4 regions of the Desulfobacula phenolica genome follow, and region 2 is predicted to be linked to each of the others. Evidence: predicted binding sites of a transcription regulator. Region 2 holds the regulator's gene; each other region holds the start of a gene.
The links. The regulator sigma-54, encoded in region 2, starts transcription at its own class of promoters, with help from an activator protein. The targets are predictions, from matches to a motif close to TNTGGCACANTTTCTGCTNT.

Region 1 (4,817 bases), on a different contig from region 2:
AAGGTTTTGACCGTGCCGGGAAAGGACAGAATATTGGGGGTCACCATTGTGGGGCATCATGCAGCAGACGTGATTTCCGAGTTTGTATTGGCAATGAAGCATGGAATAGGATTGAATAAAATTCTTGGGACCATCCATATTTATCCTACCATGGCAGAAGCCAACAAGTATGCAGCAGGTTTATGGAAGAAAACCCATGCACCTAAAAAATTACTTGCATGGGTCGCAAAATACCACGCCTGGGTGCGCAAGTAAGGTGTGGGTTGTTAAGTTAAGGTTAAGTTAAATTAATTTTTTAAAAGGAGGAAAATTTAAGATGAAAGTAACCATTACAAAACAGTGCATGGGTGACAGAAACTGCAACAATCTTTGTCCTGAAGTTTTTGAATATGATGAAGATCAATTAAAATCTACGATTAAAATAGATGATATTCCAAAACATCTTGAAGAGATCGTTCGCCGTGCAGCAGATGAATGCGGTGCAGATGCCATTATTATTGAAGAATAAAAAAGAAGGTGCCCATGGTTAAATTCAGGGAAAGTCAGACAGCAATTAATCTTCATACCTCTTTTGCAGCAGAGACCCAGGCAAGAACAAGGTATGATTTTTTTGCAAACAAAGCCCGGGATGAAGGGTATATCCAGATAGCAAAGATATTTGATGAAACAGCGAATCAGGAATTTGAACATGCCCTGCGGTTTTTTAAATTTTTTAACGGGGGTGAGCTTGAGATCAAATGGACCTTTCCCACCGGTGTTATCAAGGATACATATGCCAATCTTCTTTCAGCGGCAGCATTGGAAAAGTATGTCAGTGAGGATATGTATGCCAAATTTGCTAAAATTGCTGAAGATGAAGGCTTTGAAAGGGCAAAAGATACGTTTGTTAATATTATTGTTGCTGAAAAGCATCATGAAAAGCTCTACCTTGAACTGGCCGGGAATATTGCAACGGACAGGGTGATTAAAAAAGACGACGAAAGAGTCTGGCGTTGCCTGAGCTGTGGATATATTCACACTGGAAAAGCAGCACCCAGAAAATGCCCTGCCTGTGTAAAACCGGCAGGCTTTTTTGAGTTGCTGTGTGAAAACTGGTAAACTGCTAAGCTGTAACCAACACACTTGGTGATACGTTTTTGTATCGCCAGGTGTGTCTCATTTTTTGTGCCAATTATTTTATATCTTTGATTTTCTATTCTTGCCAATGGTTATAATTCCTGTGTTTAAAGCCGTCTTATGATTCTGTCGTGTGCAGGCACGAAATTTGCTATTAACTATATTATGTTGTTGTAGTATGTCGAATTGGTTTTATAAAAGTGATTTTATAAAAGTAGTCCTGAAACAGTGGATTAACTAAAACACTAATTGGAGGCGACGATGAGTCTTAATGATATAAAAAAAAATTATGATCTGATCAATTCCGTAGACTGGGACATGACACCGGAAGAGGCCATTGCGCTTCATCTTGAGTGGGGGCCGTTAAGATCACAGGCCTATTATAATTCACGGGACAATAGTAATGAAACCGTCTATTTCGTCATTAATACATGGAAAAAAATACCGATTTTAACCTTGGTCAGACGGCGGGGGTTTGATTCCGAAGAACTGGGAACTTTCAAGCTGCCCCAAAATCTTGAAAAAGAATTTATGAATGGAATCGGCAAGTATAAGGGGGTATATGCGGTTGATGGAAATGTAAGGGATTGGCTCAAAAAGGAGCTTGACGTTTAGGCAGTTATTATAATACTTGTCTTGGAGTTTTTAATTGCAAAAAAAGTTCGGGACAAAAACACCATATAAGATGTGTTTTTGTCCCGAATGATTTTCAGCAGTCTTTTTTATTGTTTTTTATAAATTCTTTTACCATCATATCTCCCAGCTCTTTTGACCTTTTTGCAGCAGCTTCCACAGCATTGATCATGGTGGTTCTAAGCCCTCCCTGCTCCAGGGTGTGTATGCCCACAACGGCTGTGCCGCCGGGAGATAAAACCCTGTCTTTGAGTTGCCCCGGGTGTTCTTTGGATTCAAGCAGGAGCTTTGCAGCCCCAAGCACTGTCTGAGTTGATAAGAACAGGGAATCTTTTCTTGATAATCCCATTTTGACACCAGCGTCTGCCATGGCATCAACAATTGTAAAAATATAGGCAGGGCCGCTGCCGCTTAATCCTGTAAAAGCATCCATGAGGATGTTTTCCTGGATAAAGACGGTTTTTCCGACAGAATCAAAAATAGCCCGTGCAAGTGCTATGTCTTCTTTTGTGGCGTATTCACCGGCGGCAATTGCAGTGGCGCTCTCTTTGACAAAGGCGCAGATATTGGGCATGACCCGGATCAGCCGAAGTTCCTTTTTAAGCCCTGATGCAATGGCGGCCAATGGAACACCGGCGGCAATGGAAATGATCAGTTTTGATGTGTCAAGAGCGGATGCGGTCTCTTTTAAGACCAATCCTAAAATCTGAGGTTTTGTGGCATAGACGATGATTTCAGACTTTTTTACCACTTCAATATTGTCCGTGGTTGTTACGACCTTGTATTTTGTTTGGAGTTCTTTTAAACGGTCTTCTGCAACGTCTGAACATATAATATTTTCAGGTTTTGCTGCCTTGGAAAGAACTAAGCCGCTGATTAATGCTTCGCCCATATTCCCGCTTCCGATAAATCCTATTTTTTTTTCCTGCAGCATAATGACTGTACTCCTTCATATGATTGATTAAAAATGAAACTTTTATAATAAGATGTTAAAAACAATATAGTCAAGATAAATTGTGTTGATTTTCAATTCGCAATGCAATTGGAAAAGTTAAATTTTTTTGCCATTTAAGAATTGAATCGTGAATGTGTGTGTTAAAGAATGATTTGTGTAGGAATGATAATTTGCCGTTAAAATTTTTATATCAGCTTATAATGCTTTTAATTAAAGATAAGATGTTTTTTGAAAAGCATTGACTCCAAATTAATTTGTTGGCATAATAGTTTAAATTACTTTGGATACAATCTAAATAATAGGGAGATTTTCTTTTATGCAATATAGGCCCTATACACTCAAGAATTATCAAAAGATTTCAAAATTGAAATCTTTGCCTGAAACGGCTTCATTTGATATGAATGTCGTTGGCAGGGTTTTGCCCTTTAAAACGAATAATTATGTGGTTGATGAACTCATTGATTGGGATAACTATGACAAGGACCCATTGTTTGCCATTAATTTTCCTCAAAAAAGGCTGCTGGAGCCGGAACATTTCGAACTTGTCTCAGGATTGTTAGAATCCGGTGCAGACACGGGTACAATTGATAGGACAGTCGATGAAATCCGGCAGGGACTTAATCCCCACCCGGCAGGTCAGCTTGATTTTAACGTACCGGTGCTTGCCGGAAATAAAGTCAGTGGAATCCAGCACAAATACAAGGAAACCATGCTTGTGTTTCCGGCCCAGGGTCAGACATGTCATGCTTATTGTACCTTTTGTTTCAGGTGGCCACAGTTTACCGGAATGAGTGGGCATAAAATAGCATTGAAACAGTCGGACATTTTTATTGAATACCTGAAACATCATCCTGAAATCACGGATGTCCTTTTCACCGGAGGTGACCCCATGACTATGAGTGCAGGCAGGCTGGAGGTTTATATTAATGCTTTGCTTGAATCAGGGCCTTCCAATCTCAGAACAATCCGGATCGGGACCAAATCGCTTTCTTACTGGCCTTACCGGTATCTGACGGATAATGATTCTGAAAAAATACTGGAACTTTTCAGAAAAATTACTGATTCCGGTCTTCATCTTTCCATAATGGCGCATATTAATCATTACAGGGAGATGTCCACCGATGCTTTTCGTGAGGCGGTAAAACGCATCCAACAGACAGGTGCCGTTATCAGATCCCAGTCGCCGGTTCTAAAAAATGTAAATGACTCATCTGATATCTGGGAAAAAATGTGGATTGATCAGGTGAATCTTGGAATCATCCCCTATTATATGTTTATTCCCAGGGATACCGGATCTCACATATTTTTTTCCATCCCTTTGATCAAGGCATATGACATTTTCAGAAAGGCGTTCAGTCGTGTGAGCGGTCTTGCAAGAACTGTAAGGGGGCCTAGTATGTCAGCACTTCCCGGAAAGATTAAAATCGATGGCATACCTGATATTAACGGTAAAAAGTACATTGCAATGTCTTTGATACAGGGCAGGTCTCCTGACTGGGTGAAAAAACCGTTTTTTGCTGAATATGATGAAAATGCCTGCTGGATTAATGAATTAAAACCGGCTTTTGGAGAAACATCTTTCTTTTTTGAGCGTGATGAATTCAAATCAGTTGATTAGGGTGATTTGAATAACTGCCTGCAGAAGTTTGTATGAGGAGTAATCATCCTCAATGATTGCATTAAGCTGAGCTGAGCTGAGCTCCTTGAAGTATAAAAAGTTGTTGCTTTTAAGATGATTATCAATCAAATAAGAGAAAAAGTGTCAATTTAAAAGGATGGAAAAAAATAAGGATATAAAATTGGATCAGCTTAAAAATATACGTTGCAGGGAACTTCTGGTTTTATTAAGAAAAATTACACAGGCAATTGACATGCATTCAAAACGCCTGGACAAAAATTTTGGTTTGACTGGTCCTCAGCTGATCATTCTTCAAGAATTGTTAAACGGAGAAATGGCTGTTTCCGAACTGGCACGAAAGGTCAGTTTGAGTCAGGGAACCGTAACCGATATCATACACAGACTGGAAAAAAAGTCTTTGATCATCAAAAGGCGCAGTGATCTGGATAAACGTTGTGTTATGATTACGCTCTCTGAAAAATGTCGACATATCCT
Region 2 (4,817 bases):
CTATGGGCATATTGTCGACACAATAGAACGAAGCATCTTCAAATGCTTGAATAGCCGTTGTTTTTCCTGAGCCGGAAAGGCCGGTTATGATATAAAACTTTTGCATTTTACTTGCTTGTGACCTTTAGGTTACTTGTGATCTTTAGGTTACTTGTGACCTTTAAATCATATGTGACCCGAAGGTTAAAAGTCTTCATCCTGCTCCATAATGATATTGTAAATTTCATCAATGGATTTTGAGCTTAACAGTCTTTTTTTTAAATGATCCATTTTTAAAAGTTTTGAAATCTGGGCCAATACTTTAAGGTGCCCTCCGGTAGAGTTTTGTGTTGTCAGTAACAGGAAAAAAATATGGACGGGTTTATTGTCAAGGGATTCATATTCAATCCCTTTTTGACTGAGTCCGAAACCGACAATAATTGATCCGACCGAATCAAGTTTTCCATGCGGAATTGCAATACCTCCACCAATACCTGTGCTGCCTAACTGCTCTCTTTCCATGAGAACAGTGGCAATGTCTTTGGCTGATGCATCTGTTGCCTGTGAAACTGCAGAGGCAAGTTCATCAATAGCCCCTTTTTTGTCACTGGAGTTAAGGTTTGCAATAATAGAATTTTTATTAAGAAGCTGGCTGATTCTCATTTAATGAATTATCCTATGGGCTGGATTAACCCCAGCTTACCGTTATTGTGTTTGTATAGAACATTGAGCTGCTCTGTCCTGGCATTGTTGAAAACAAAAAAAGATTGCTTGCCGGAATCTAATTCAATCACCGCATCTTCAATATCCATGGGTTTAGTATCAACTGTTTCAATAATTATCGTATCTACCATCTGGTCTGTCATAGGGTTGTCCAATGATTCTGTTGATAAATTTAATTGGGCAGATTCATTTTTAATGCTCTGCTTATTTCTTGACAGATGCTGTTTGACTTTTTCTTTGTGTTTTTTAATTTGGGGTTTTATTTTATCCATCAGCGCGTCAATAGAGGAATACATGCTTTCGGAATCTTCTTTGGCATGAATTTTTAATTTGTCGCAAGTAAGTGTGATTTCAGCTATATGTCTGATTTTTTCAACAGACAACACAACATATGCTTCAGCCGGGCTGTCCAGCATTTTATCAAATTTATCAAGTTTTTTTTGAACATAAGATTTTAAAGCAACAGATGTGTCAATTTTTTTAAAGGTAACGGTTGTTTGCATAAAAAAACCTCCTTAAAGCTGTTTGCGTTTATTAGAAGGAAGTATGTTCAGTACTTTCCTGTATTTAGCGACCGTTCTTCTGGCAATCTGGATATTTGAGCTTTGAAGAATGTTGGCTATTTTTTCATCACTTAAAGTACTTTCCGGGTTTTCGTTTTCTATCAGCAGTCTTATCCTTTCTTTTACACTTGCAGATGCCATGGATTCTCCGCCGGTTCTTTCGATTGAAGAGTTAAAAAAGTATTTTAACTCAAAAAGTCCCTGGGGGGTATAGGCATATTTGTTGGTTGTCACCCGACTGATTGTTGATTCATGCATCTCAATATCTTCTGCTATGTCCTTTAGAATCAGTGGTTTTAAATATGCAATCCCTTTTTCAAAAAATTCATTTTGAAATTTTAGAATGCTTTCCATGACAAGGTATATTGTTTTTTGACGCTGGTGTATGCTTTTTATCAGCCAGGATGCAGACTGCATTTTTTCATTGAGGTAATTTTTTGCATCTTTTGATATTTTATGACCGTTGGCAATGGCATTTTTATAAAACCGGTTAATTTTAAGTTTGGGAAGACCGTCATCATTCATCACAATTTTAAAATTATCACCATGCTTATAAACATAGATATCAGGCGTGATATAGGCAGGTTCATCAGTGGAAAATTTTCGACCGGGTTTAGGTTCAAGGTATTGAATGATTTTTACGGCTGCTCTGACATCATCCAGGGATATTTTTAATGCTTTGGCAATTTTTTTGCTGTTTCTGTTTTCAAGATTTTTCAAGTGATTGTTTATGATTTCAGTGATAATGGGATTATCAATGCCCAGTTGATGAACTTGAATCAGCAAGGTCTCACGAAGATTTCTGGCACAAATACCGGGCGGATCAAATGTCTGAAGCACTGACAGCAGATCTTCAACAACTTCTATTTCAACACCGGAAATTTCGGCAATTTCTTCAATATCACTGCAAAGATAGCCATCCCTGTTCAGATTCCCAATAATCATATGACCGATTTTTTCTTTTTCTTCACTGAGTCCATGGAGCATTAACTGCCACTGAAGATGGGCTTGCAGGGTCTTTTTTTCAGAAGTAAACGCTTCATAATTCGGCGCTTCGGTATTTTCCGATTCCGTATAGACTCTTCCTGTGGAATTATATTCATTAATATAATTTTCCCAGTCTGTGTCAGACCTTACCTTTTCTTCAATGGTGACTTCTTTTAAGGGGGTTTCTTTTTCAGGGGAAGCGGTTTCATTTTCCAGGGCTGTAATATTATTGTCGGATGGCTCTTCTGTCCCGGCCTCTTCAAGAGCAGGATTTTGTTCCATTTCCTGTTGAATCATCTCGGCAAGCTCAAGGCGCGACAGCTGGAGCAACTTGATAGCCTGCTGAAGTTGAGGCGTCATGACCAGTTGCTGAGTCAAGATTAAACTTTGTTGTAATCCAAGTTCCATAATTATAGTTTAAAATTTTCTCCCAAATAGATTTTTTTAGCTAATTTGCTTGAAATGATTTTATCAGGATTTCCCGATTCAATAACTTTACCCTGGTTCATAATATAGGCATTATCACAAACCCCTAAGGTCTCTCTTACATTATGATCTGATATTAAAACGCCTATTCCTTTTTTAGTCAAATGATAAATTATTTGCTGGATATCAATAACCGCCAAAGGATCAATCCCTGCAAAGGGTTCGTCCAGAAGAATAAACAAAGGGTCTGTGGCAAGGACTCTTGAAATTTCAAGCCGCCGTCTCTCTCCTCCGGAAAGTGAGCCGGCTTTTTGCCCGGCAAGATTGATAATGCCAAGCTCTTTCATCAGGCCCATGGTTTTTTGTTCAATATCAATGCCGTTTTGAGGCAACACTTCAAGTATGGCTGTAATATTTTGTTTTACCGTCAATTTTTTAAAAATGCTTGATTCCTGAGGAAGATATCCTATTCCTTTTCTTGCTCTTATATACATTGGATATTGCGTAATATCATCATCATCAATCAGAACTTCACCCTGGTCGGGTTTGATCAATCCAACCGATATATAAAATGTAGTTGTTTTGCCAGCCCCGTTTGGTCCTAAAAGTCCGGTTACTTCTCCTTGCTTCACTGTAAGGCTGACATGATCCACAACTTTTTTGCCGTCATAGATTTTTACAAGATTTTTTAATGCAAGTTGTGTCATTATTGTTTTTCAGTGATATTATCTTCAGGATTAAAAAGCGCTTCAACTCTTTTTGTACCGTCACTTTCCACGAGTACTTTATCTTGATTTCTGAAAAGGGTAATCTTTGTTCCGGTTACAAAACTTGAGCCTGTTATTAATTTGGGAGCTTTGCCCGTGAGAACCAATATTCCGTCTTGGGTTGTATAGACAGCTTTGTCGGCAAATGCCTTTCGTTCGCCGGCAATGTATTTGACATTGCCGGTGGAAACAATTTTTTTGATATTGTTTTGAGCATCCTTGTTTTTATTGTCATCCATAAAGTAAATTTGAATGGAATCAGCAAAAACAATGGAATCCGCTTTTGTGACTTTGACATTACCGATAAATTCAATCATTGAGGTATTTTTTTGTGCAATCATTTTATCGGATTCAACGTGAAGAGGAGCTTCTTTGAAAGTCTTTTGCGTTTGGGAGTGGGCAATTTTTATCTGCCACAGCCCTATAAAACAAAAAATAAAAAAAAGCACAAAAAAAAGGCGGGTTGATTTATTAAAGAACAAATTTTTCACTGAAATTTCCTTTAACATGCCCATTTAAAATTATCATACTATCATTGAGTTCCGTTTTCATTGAATCTGCTTCAATAAAGGACTTTTCCTTTTCAAGCCTCACATGAGTATTGGAATAGATTATATGTTCTTTTTTGTTATAATGCAACTTATCAGTTCTCAGGACAGAAGTTTCATGGGTTACAACCACATTATCGGAAAATGTCATATCATGCGTCTTTGTCTGGAGTACGCCTTCTTGAGATGTCAGGTGAACCTTTTTATTGTCTTTTGTAAAAAAAAAGACTGATACATCGATTAGAACAGCCTTATTTTCATCTTTCAAGAGTGTTGCAGAGCCGGCTTTCAACTCCCACTCCTTTATCCCGTTTTTTTTTGAAATTTGCTTTAAAACGTTTAATTTTAAGGCGGCTTTGGAGTCTATTTTAATATCGTGAAGTTGCGGTGGGGTAGAAAGCAGCTTGTCAAAATAAAAAAATCCACTGATGATGAGAATCATCAAAATCAAAATGCCAATCAAAGGGTAGGTCAGTTTGTGTTTTGAAGCGTATGTCATAACAGGTATTGATTAAGAATGATGTCCCATAATCCCTTTGCTTTCAAAATGTTGTCACAAATTTCCCTGACAGCTCCCTGACCTCCTTTTTGGATTGTTATAATGTCTGAATGGATTTTAACCTCTTCTGGTGCTTCTGGAACACAAAAAGAAAGCCCCACTCTTTTCATGACAGGAAGATCAATCAGATCGTCTCCGACAAACGCTATTTTTTCAGGTGCTGTTCCTGTCCGGGCAGTGATGGTGTCAAGGGCTTTTGATTTGTCCTTTATACCGTCAAACAACAATGTTATCCCAAGATTTTCACACCGGTATTCCAAGGCCT
Region 3 (4,817 bases), 100 kb from region 2:
GTTTGCCACAAACCAGCTGGTTCTGTGTTACACAGACCAAAGCAGGTATTCAGATCAGATCAATGATAAAAACTGGTATGAAATTTTACAAAAAAAAGATGTGGTCTGGGGCCATTCCGACCAAAACATTGATCCCTGCGGATACCGCAGTATTATGGTGTTGCAGCTGGCTGAAAAATTTTACAATATCGACGGACTTTATCAAAAACTCATTGACAACCGTCCCCAGAAAAACATCCGGCCCAAATCCGTTGAACTGGTCAATCTGCTTAAAACCGGGAACATGGATTATGCCTGGGAATACATGTCAGTGGCTATTCAGCATGAATTAAAATTTGTAACGCTTAATGATCACATCAACCTTGGCAATTACAAATATGACGACTTTTACAAACAGGCCCAGGTAAAAGTCACGGGTAAAAAACCCAACACATGGATTACAAAAAAAGGAAAATCCTGCACATACGGGATTACCCTTATTAAAGACGCTCCCAATCCTGAGGCGGCAAAAGCCTTCTTAAGCTTTCTTCTTTCTTCCGAGCATGGTTTAAAGACTTTAAAAGAGATGGGACAGCCTCCTTTTATTCCCTGCCGTGTGCCGACCCAGGAGATGGCGGCCAAACTTCCGTCTGAAATCAAATCCCTGGTTGAAGTAAAAAATTAGATCAATGAAACGGATCGAACCCTTAAACTGGCTGTTCATGTTTTTAAGCCTGCCGTTGATTCTTCTTCTGACATTGCCTCTGATTAAAATGACATTTGAACCCACTTTTGAAATGCTCATAGAGACAATATCAGACAAGGATGTAGTGGCTGCCATCGCAAGATCCATAAGCCTGTCTCTTTGTGCAGGCATTCTTTCTTTTGCAATGGGAACCCCTCTTGCGTATCTTCTGGCCAGAAAGAGCATCATGGGGAAAAAAATAATAGAGGGGATCATTGATTTACCGATCATGATCCCCCATCCTGTTGTGGGTATTGCCATTCTCAGCCTTGCCGGAAGAAACCATCCCATTGGCAGGTTCCTGTCTGAATTTGGAATCCAAATCATGGGCACCCGGACCGGTATTGTCTGTGTGTTGCTCTTTGTGGGTCTTCCATTTTATGTAAACACTGTAAAAGCAGGTTTTGACAGCGTCCCGGTCCGACTTGAAAACGCCTCCCGCACACTTGGTGCGGGAGCATTCTCAACCTTTATGCGCATCACATTTCCGCTGACCTGGCGGCACATGATACTGGGCATCATCATGTGTACGGCCAGGGCAATCAGTGAATTCGGAGCGGTTGTCATCGTGGCCTATCATCCGATGACCGCACCTGTTATGATCTATGAAAGATTTACGGCTTACGGACTGAAATACTCACAACCCATTGCTGTCTGGCTGATTATCATTTCATTTATTTTATTTGTTGTTTTGCGAATGCTGTCACGATCAATTAATCAATCATAAACATTACTAAAAAAATAATAATAGTATACATAAAAAAATGATCCGTCTAAAAAACATCAGCCTGACCTTGCCTGACTTCACATTGGAGGAAATAAACCTTCATATAAAAAAGAATGACTTTTTTGCATTGATCGGTCCCACAGGCTCTGGAAAGTCGTTGCTGCTTGAGGGACTGATTGGGCTTATCCCGTTTTCAAGCGGGAATCTATTGCTTGAAAACCATGACAGCACAACCATGGCTGTTGAAAAACGAAACCTTGCCATTGTCTACCAGGATTTTGCATTGTTTCCCCACCTGGATGTGACACAAAATATATTTTATGGTGTGTCCTATCACAAAATCCCCAGGCAGACCGCCCAAAAAAGGTTTGATGCCCTTGTTTCCACACTGGGACTGGAAAAAATAACCAAGCGTCGTCCGCAGAATTTGAGCGGCGGTGAAAAACAGCGAGTTGCCCTTGCTCGATCCCTTATTTTAAATCCCAGGGTACTGCTTTTAGATGAACCCTTATCTGCATTGGACCCGGTATTTCACGAAGAAGCCAAACAACTGTTAAAAAAAATCCACGCTGATCTGGAAATTACCATCATAATGGTATCTCATAATTTTTCAGATGTATTGTATCTTGCCAACAGGGGCGCAATCATAAAAAACGGCAGAATCATGCAGCAAGGCGAAATCGTAACCATATTTGAAAGACCCAATTCAAAATTTACAGCTTCTTTTGTCGGAATGAAAAATATCAATCCCATCTGCAAACTAAACGGCGAAATGGTTCTAAAAGCCAACGACATTAAAATAACACCTGCCCACAAACCCGGTAACACGGATCAATATATGGGCATTCGACCTGAAGATATTTCTTTAAACACATTTGATTCAAATAATTTTAAAAATTGCTTTGAAGGGAAAATAAAGAGAATAACCAGCCATGGGATTTTTTTAAATATTTATCTGCAAACAAAAAATTTTGAGTTTGAAGCCATTTGGCCGCGAAGCTATCTTCGAGATCATGGACTGGATATTGGCAAACGCGTCAGGTTTGGATTTCACCCGGAATCCGTCCATACCTTTTGAACAAGCTTTCCACACTTCAAAAAAGCGGCCGAAAAAAATGTAATCGTTACATACCTTATCCCTGTAAGAAAAGGCAAAAGACAAAAAAGGTTATACATTGTGAAAAATAGTTCACAATGATTGTGAACTATTTTTCACAATGTATAACCTTCCTGAAAAATACCATTTGATCTTCACGCGTCATAATTGAATTTTGAAATAAATATCGGAATTAAGGTCTTTATTTAAAGAATATCTTCTATAATTAGTTTCAAACTAATAACTTTCTGACAAATATCTATCATGGCATTATCATTGCACATTTTATCTTTTTGATTATCGGAACCATAAATTTACAAACGACAAATTTACGAAATTAAATTTTTTAAAGAAAGGAGGTGATTACCACACAGAAAACACAAAGGCATTAAGGAAAAAGGTTGTAAATGAATGACGAAAGGTATCCCAAGGATACCGGCAATTAACTTGATTAACAATTTTTAATGGAGACGATCAAATGAAAAAAATAAAAATTCTATTAACATTTTTATGCATCATGGCTGGTATCGGCATAATGGCGAACTCTGGCAGTGCATATTTGTTACAAGAAGGCGATAACACCCTTTTTTTTAAAAATTTTGAAACGGTATTTGATTCGGCTGGTAATGAACTTAACTTTGATACCGCAACCCCACCGACCTTACAAATCGGTGATCACTTTGTCGGTATTATCGACGTGCAGGAAATCACTGTAGGTGGTACAAGCACCTGGTTTAAAAGTGGGACAGAACAACTCACCGGTCTTTTTGCACAGAGGATTGAAGCGATATATGCACCTAACAAAGATCCATATGATGCAAATAACAGCCTGACCCATATCGTTTTGGGTGCGCCCACGGTTTCCACATTCAACCCCTTGGGGGGTGGTTCATTCACCACGGGACTTACCGGTGATGAGTCCATGGCGCTTTATTACGATACAGGCGCAACACTCTTTGAATCAAACGGCTCAATCGTTAATGACGTAGCCAAAGCAACCGATGGCAGCTTGTGGATGACTTTGGGATACAATAATTCCGGTACAGATGATATCTCTGATGATGACGGGTATAATTACTCACACACCGCACAATTGGGCACTACCGTCAATAACTTCACAGGTGAAAACTGGGCTGCTCTAAATGTTTATCGAAATCTTTTTGGCGAACTTTTAACAGGCGATATGAACGACCCGAACGAAAACGAAATTGACAATATCATAGCAGGGCTTTTAACAGACGTATACCTCAGTGGTGAATTTGAAGGAAATCCTGACTGGCTGGCCGAGACACGCACATCTCCCTGGGTTTTTGCCAGCAACGACCCTGCTCATATTGGTATAATTCCTGAACCGACAACAATTTTTCTGTTTGGCTCCGGGCTACTTTGCCTGGCCGGCTTTGCCAGAAGGAAAACCAGAAATCTGTCCTGATTTTCAAAACGGAACATAACCAAAAGGGTGGGCAAAACATTTAAAATGCCCACCCTATTCAACCCTATTCTGGATTACCTTACCCATCTGACCACAACTATTAACATTAACAAAATCGTTAACCTTTTTAAAAAAAGAGGAGTAGAACAATGAATCAAAAAATAAAAGGAGGATTTTGGACACTTGTGATTATTTTCACGCTTACTTTTTCTCTCCTAATCCTTCAAGCCTGGGCATCAGAGTTGACTCCCGACAAGAGCAACGTACTTTACTATAAAAATTTTGAAAATGTATTTGATAAGGACGGCAATTACAAGGAACCTGGTTCTCAAATTTTAGAGGGGGATCATTTCGTCGGAATCATCAATCTTCAGGAAATAGTAGTCGAAGGGGCTTCTACCTGGTTTCAAGGGATTGACGACCAAATCACGGGTATTTTTGCATTAGAGGTTAAGGCGATATTCAATTCTGACCCATATGGAGTTCAGAGCCTGCCTCACCTTGTTCTGGGTGTTCCAACGCAAAATTCTTTTTGCAAAGGCGCAGATTGTTTTTCCACCGATGGCATACTGGGAACGGGTGAAATAATTGCTTTTTTCCATGACGCATCAGGAACACCGTTTGAGTTTAACGGTGCTATGAAGGATGATGTGGAAAAGGCTACCGACGGTGAACTCTGGTTGACGTTGGGATACAGTTCAGACAATGGCTACTTTTACAGCCACACGAGTTTTACCGGGACAATTGCCAATTTCACTGGAGAATCCTGGGGCGGGCTGAATGCCATTAGAAATAATACAGGATATGCCTTTGCCGGAATAAACGACCCGAATGAATT
Region 4 (4,817 bases), on a different contig from region 2:
TGGTTATGGCATCTCCCAGGCCGTTGAAAAAGATAATGTCATCCGGGGTGATTCGGCAATGGCCGTTGCTGTTGTTCATGTCAACCAGAAATTGCCGGGTTTCAAGCAGGCCCTGGGATGGACAATAACCGTAGCATTCGTCCTCCATGACAAGTTTGGAAACAATCTGCTTCATCCATATCGGGACCTTTTCTCCTTTTGCCACTGGATCTCCGATATTTTCCAGATAGACCTCTACTCCCATCTCCTTGAGCTTGTCAGCCACCCGGATGATATTTCTGATCTCGTAGGTTAACTCTTGTGCGCCGATATGTACAATTCTTGTTCTCATTGGAGAAGATCCTTTGTTCAGGTGTTAAAATAAAAAAAGGGCTGCAACAGGCTGCAACCCTTTAAATAAAAAAAAGGCTGCAATTGCTTGCCCGCAGCCCTGGAAATTTTTATAAGGAAATCAAATCATTAAATCCCCTCCAGAACCGCAGGCCACTCGGCCACCGCCGCTGCCGCCGCCGCACAATACGCGATAAAGATGCTGGAGTTCAAATCGTTGATCATAGTTATCCTCTTATTTTTTAAAGTATGTACCATACCATACTCATCAAAGGATGTCATGGAAAATTTATGTTTAAAAAATATTAAACTAAACTTTATTTTTAAACTTTACAATCCAAACATCCTGAATTACATAACTGAGTAATTTCCACACTATAAAAGATTAAAAATGACTGAAAAATTAAAAATCCTGTTTCTTTGTACCGGCAATTCATGTCGAAGCCAAATGGCAGAAGGATGGGCAAGACATCTTAAAGCAAGCCTTATTGATGTTTGTTCGGCCGGGATTGAAACCCATGGGTTGAACCCACATGCCGTAACCGTAATGGCCGAAGCCGGGGTCGACATTTCTCACCACCGATCCAGGCATCTGGATGAATTCAAACATTCACACTTTGACTATGTGATCACGGTGTGTGGGCATGCCCATGAAACTTGCCCCTGGTTCCCCGGCGGCAGCCAAGTCATTCATACTGGGTTTGATGATCCTCCAAAAATGGCGAAGAAATATGAAGACCCCGAAAAAAAACTTGACTGCTATAGAAAAGTAAGGGATGAAATCAAGGCTTACATTCTTACGCTGCCTGACAGTTTGATAAATTCTTGTATGTGATCATTTTCAATTGACACTTTGTCTCATTGATTCCGATCCTTTTTTTAATATCAATTCAATTTTTGACGGGCTGATATTAACGACATTAACCCTGTCATTGGGCAGAATTAAATCTCCTTGGGTAATGTTGTAAATAAATGTCCCGGGGCTTAATGAAAGCAGATCGATAGACGGGATGACATTGTTTTCGTTCAACATGCTGACATCTTTCCTGAGACCGCGACAGGTAATTGATATATTATTATCAACCGGCCTCAAAACCATAAGTCCTGCAGGAATATTTTTAAAGGTCAAGGGCAAATTTATTTTTTTTTCAAAATTCTGTTGCCCGGCAAACACCAGCCACAAAATAAAAACCAGGGCAAAAACAGCAAGCTTAACCGGATACCGCCGGGTAAGCCATAATTTTATTTCATCGTTAATATCCGTATCCGGCTCCTTGGACCCAATAACCGCATTCTCCAGAAGTGTAAACAATTCTTCCTTATCTTTTACCTTTTTAATTTCCTTATCAACCGCAAATGAGACTTCCCCTCTTTCCTCTGAAATAACCATTACCCAGGCATCACATTGTTCTGCCAGGGCTAAAGCCGCCCTGTGTCTTGTTCCCCATTCCTGGGGCAGATCTTCGCGTTTAGACAAAGGCAGATAACACGATGTTTTTAAAATCCTCCCGTTGGAAATAAGACTTGCCCCGTCATGCAAGGGAGATTCCTTGTAAAAAATGGAATTCAATATTTCAGGCTGGGGATCACATTCCATGGCAATTCCCTTTGTGATCAAATCAAAGACCAGGTCCGTTCTTTCAAAAATAATGATGGCTCCGATCCTTTTTTTTGCTGCATCAAATGCCCATTCCGCAAACCCTGGCCCCCAGACATCCACGGTTGAACTTTTTTTAAATCCCATGGTTTTCAAAGGATTAAACCGCTCAAGCATCAGCCGGATTTCTTTTTGAAACAAAATAATCAAGAGAATGACAAAAACCTGCCATAATACCTGGAGAACCCAGGTGGTCAGAAAAAGCCCGAATGATTTAGCCAGAACAAAAATCCCGCTTAAAACGACAATCCCAATCAGGGCTTTAAACGCTTTGGTTCCCCAAAACCATACATAGAGCTGATACACAACGATAGAAATAAAAAAAATATCAAAAATATCCGGCAACCCAATGTTTGACAAGATGGACAGCAAATTCATGAGGCATTCTTCTCCAGTTTAATTTGCCGGATACTATGACATACTTCAATTTAATTTAAAAGTTTTTGATCACCTGATAATAGAATAAAAACTGCCATAGGATTTGTATCATTTCTTATCATCATATGATATTTTGTTGGGTGATGAGTGATGGTGATATTTAATTGATAAAAACAGGGTTATAAAATGATATACGGCTGGACCGGAAACATACTTCATATTGACCTGACAAAAAAAAGCATTGAAGTTGAGACACCCGTTCTTGAAACTTATAACCGCCATGTAGGCGGCAAAGGATTGGGCGGCAAATACCTGCGAGATTGCGCAACCCTGCCTTGGGATCATCCCGACACGGCAATCTGCATATTTTCAGGCCCCCTGACAGGAACCATCGCCCCCACATCAGGACGGGGGCATATCATTTCAAAATCACCGCTCACAGGACTTGTGGGAGATTCATCCGTTGGCGGAAAACTGGCTACCCGGCTCAAGCAGGCGGGCTGGGACGGCATTGTCATCAAAGGAACAAGCCAGGCCCCGGTTGGAATTGAAATTAAAAATTGCAGCATTGAATTTAAAGATGCTACAGGATTATGGGGCGTTGATACCTCCATCCTTCACAACAGGATCATGCCGAAAAAGGCTTCACTTGCCTGCATAGGACCTGCGGCTGAAAATGGTGTGCAATATGCCTCCATAATGGTGGATCGCCATTTTGCCGCAGGCAGGAGCGGACTTGGACTTTGTTTTGCACAAAAAAAAATCAAATACATCCTTGTGAACGGCACAGGCCATTGCAAGGTAAAAGATACTAAACAATTAAAACAGGCAAGGGAAGACATCCTGAGGCTCACAGCCGCCTCCCCTGCCCTTATGGGTCAGTTCGGTTTCACCTGCCTGGGTACGGGGGCCGTATATGATCTTATGGACAACCGCAGGATGATGCCGACGGATAATTTTTGCCGCACCCGTTTTGAGCCTGCGTCCCAGCTTAATGCAGCCATGTACGCAAAAACCTATGCCCCCCAAAAAACAGGGTGCCTGGGCTGCCATATTCTTTGTAAAAAAACAGGTACAAAAATCGTAACAAAGCCAGGCACAAAAAACGGGCAACAGCTCAGCATGCCGGAGTTTGAAACCATGTCCCATTTTACGGCACTGATCGGCTGCCGGGATATCGATCTTGTCGTAAATGCAAACAAACGTTGCAATGACTATGGAATGGATACCATATCAACGGCGTCAACCCTGGCCTGCAGGCGTGAAATAACCGGCCTTGATTATACGCCGGCAACCCTGTTGTCTCTTTTGGATGATATTGCCTTTGGCAGAGGAGAAGGAAAATACCTGGCCATGGGTGCAAAAAAATATGCAAAACATATGGGATCACCCCAAACCGCCATGACTGTCAAGGGAATGGAACTTCCGGCCTATGATCCCAGGGGTGCTTACGGCATGGCATTGGGATATGCCCTGTCCACCAGGGGCGGATGCCATTTGAGGGCCTATCCCATCAGTCATGAAATTTTCAGAAAACCCGTGGCCACGGATCGCTTCAGCTTCAGCGGCAAAGCCAGGATCATAAAAATTGCCGAAGACCTTAATGCCGTGGTGGACTCGCTTACCGCCTGCAAATTCACTTTTTTTGCAGCTGGACTGGAAGAATACGCAACTGCCTATGAAGCTGTTACAGGAATTGAAACAACTGCCCATGATCTTCTGAAAAAAGGGGAATGCATCTATTATAACGAAAGGATCATCAATTCTTTGAACGGATTTGACGCCGGAGAAGATGACCTTCCTGATCGATTTTTCACACAACATGGATCAAGCTCAAACAATATGCCTATCCCTCCCATCAGCAAGGATGCGTTTCTGGAAGCCAGAAAAAAATATTATGATATTCGAGGGCTTACCCCAGACGGCCTTCCAACACAAGAAAAAGCACAAACACTTGGACTTTTATGGAAAACCTTGTAAATACATATGCAGCCAAACTTGTCAAAGCAAAGCTGGGTAGTGACGCAGGCCCTTGCATGCCCTTGATAGGCGGGTTGGATGACAAGCTGGTCTGGAACCGCAAAGCAGATGAGACAAAGGTTCTGGAAAATATTTTCAAAGAACTCAATATCAATTCCCTGGTATTTTTAAGACCAGCCAAACCCTACGGCAGCCTCCTGGGATTTCTGGCAAAAAACGCTCTTAACTCCAATGGATTGATCCAACCCAAAGATTGTGAAACAAGAACCTTTCTCCATGATCTGCCCGTGATCAAAGACTTTTGTGCAGACCAAATCATCCGGGTTTTGAAAAAAAGAAAAACCGCTATCATTGCACCACAATCCCCCAATGACGATTTCAAAGGCCCTGCCATTGTAGCCCACGGCACGGTCAGCCCTGAACAGGGCTTTGTTACGGTCAGTTCCGTTTGTTTTGCAAGCTTTGTTAAATT

Region 1: BLT94_RS17295 (DVU0772 family protein) is a predicted target of sigma-54. The motif match lies at 1,252-1,271, and genes of this name have one in related genera.
Region 3: BLT94_RS06480 (PEP-CTERM sorting domain-containing protein) is a predicted target of sigma-54. The motif match lies at 2,822-2,841, and genes of this name have one in related genera.
Region 4: BLT94_RS08510 (diadenylate cyclase) is a predicted target of sigma-54. The motif match lies at 2,445-2,464, and genes of this name have one in related genera.

What each region holds. Positions count from the first base shown of each region.
Region 1 covers NZ_FNLL01000011.1:140,400-145,216, reverse strand. Annotated here, with positions in the region: gene BLT94_RS17310 (FAD-dependent oxidoreductase) at 1-255, shown strand, start outside; gene BLT94_RS17305 (ferredoxin) at 317-508, shown strand; gene rbr (rubrerythrin) at 523-1,098, shown strand; gene BLT94_RS17295 (DVU0772 family protein) at 1,378-1,731, shown strand; gene proC (pyrroline-5-carboxylate reductase) at 1,826-2,683, opposite strand; gene BLT94_RS17285 (KamA family radical SAM protein) at 3,021-4,322, shown strand; gene BLT94_RS17280 (MarR family winged helix-turn-helix transcriptional regulator) at 4,504-4,817, shown strand, end outside.
Region 2 covers NZ_FNLL01000003.1:446,203-451,019, forward strand. Annotated here, with positions in the region: gene rapZ (RNase adapter RapZ) at 1-106, opposite strand, end outside; gene BLT94_RS06970 (PTS sugar transporter subunit IIA) at 184-642, opposite strand; gene hpf (ribosome hibernation-promoting factor, HPF/YfiA family) at 651-1,205, opposite strand; gene rpoN (RNA polymerase factor sigma-54) at 1,218-2,660, opposite strand; gene lptB (LPS export ABC transporter ATP-binding protein) at 2,663-3,385, opposite strand; gene BLT94_RS06990 (LptA/OstA family protein) at 3,385-3,936, opposite strand; gene lptC (LPS export ABC transporter periplasmic protein LptC) at 3,917-4,492, opposite strand; gene BLT94_RS07000 (KdsC family phosphatase) at 4,489-4,817, opposite strand, start outside.
Region 3 covers NZ_FNLL01000003.1:343,587-348,403, reverse strand. Annotated here, with positions in the region: gene wtpA (tungstate ABC transporter substrate-binding protein WtpA) at 1-664, shown strand, start outside; gene BLT94_RS06490 (ABC transporter permease) at 669-1,451, shown strand; gene BLT94_RS06485 (ABC transporter ATP-binding protein) at 1,489-2,529, shown strand; gene BLT94_RS06480 (PEP-CTERM sorting domain-containing protein) at 3,026-3,979, shown strand; gene BLT94_RS06475 (hypothetical protein) at 4,129-4,817, shown strand, end outside.
Region 4 covers NZ_FNLL01000004.1:302,805-307,621, forward strand. Annotated here, with positions in the region: gene BLT94_RS08500 (pyridoxal phosphate-dependent aminotransferase) at 1-331, opposite strand, end outside; gene BLT94_RS08505 (arsenate reductase ArsC) at 722-1,165, shown strand; gene BLT94_RS08510 (diadenylate cyclase) at 1,172-2,365, opposite strand; gene BLT94_RS08515 (aldehyde ferredoxin oxidoreductase family protein) at 2,552-4,345, shown strand; gene BLT94_RS08520 (class II aldolase/adducin family protein) at 4,330-4,817, shown strand, end outside.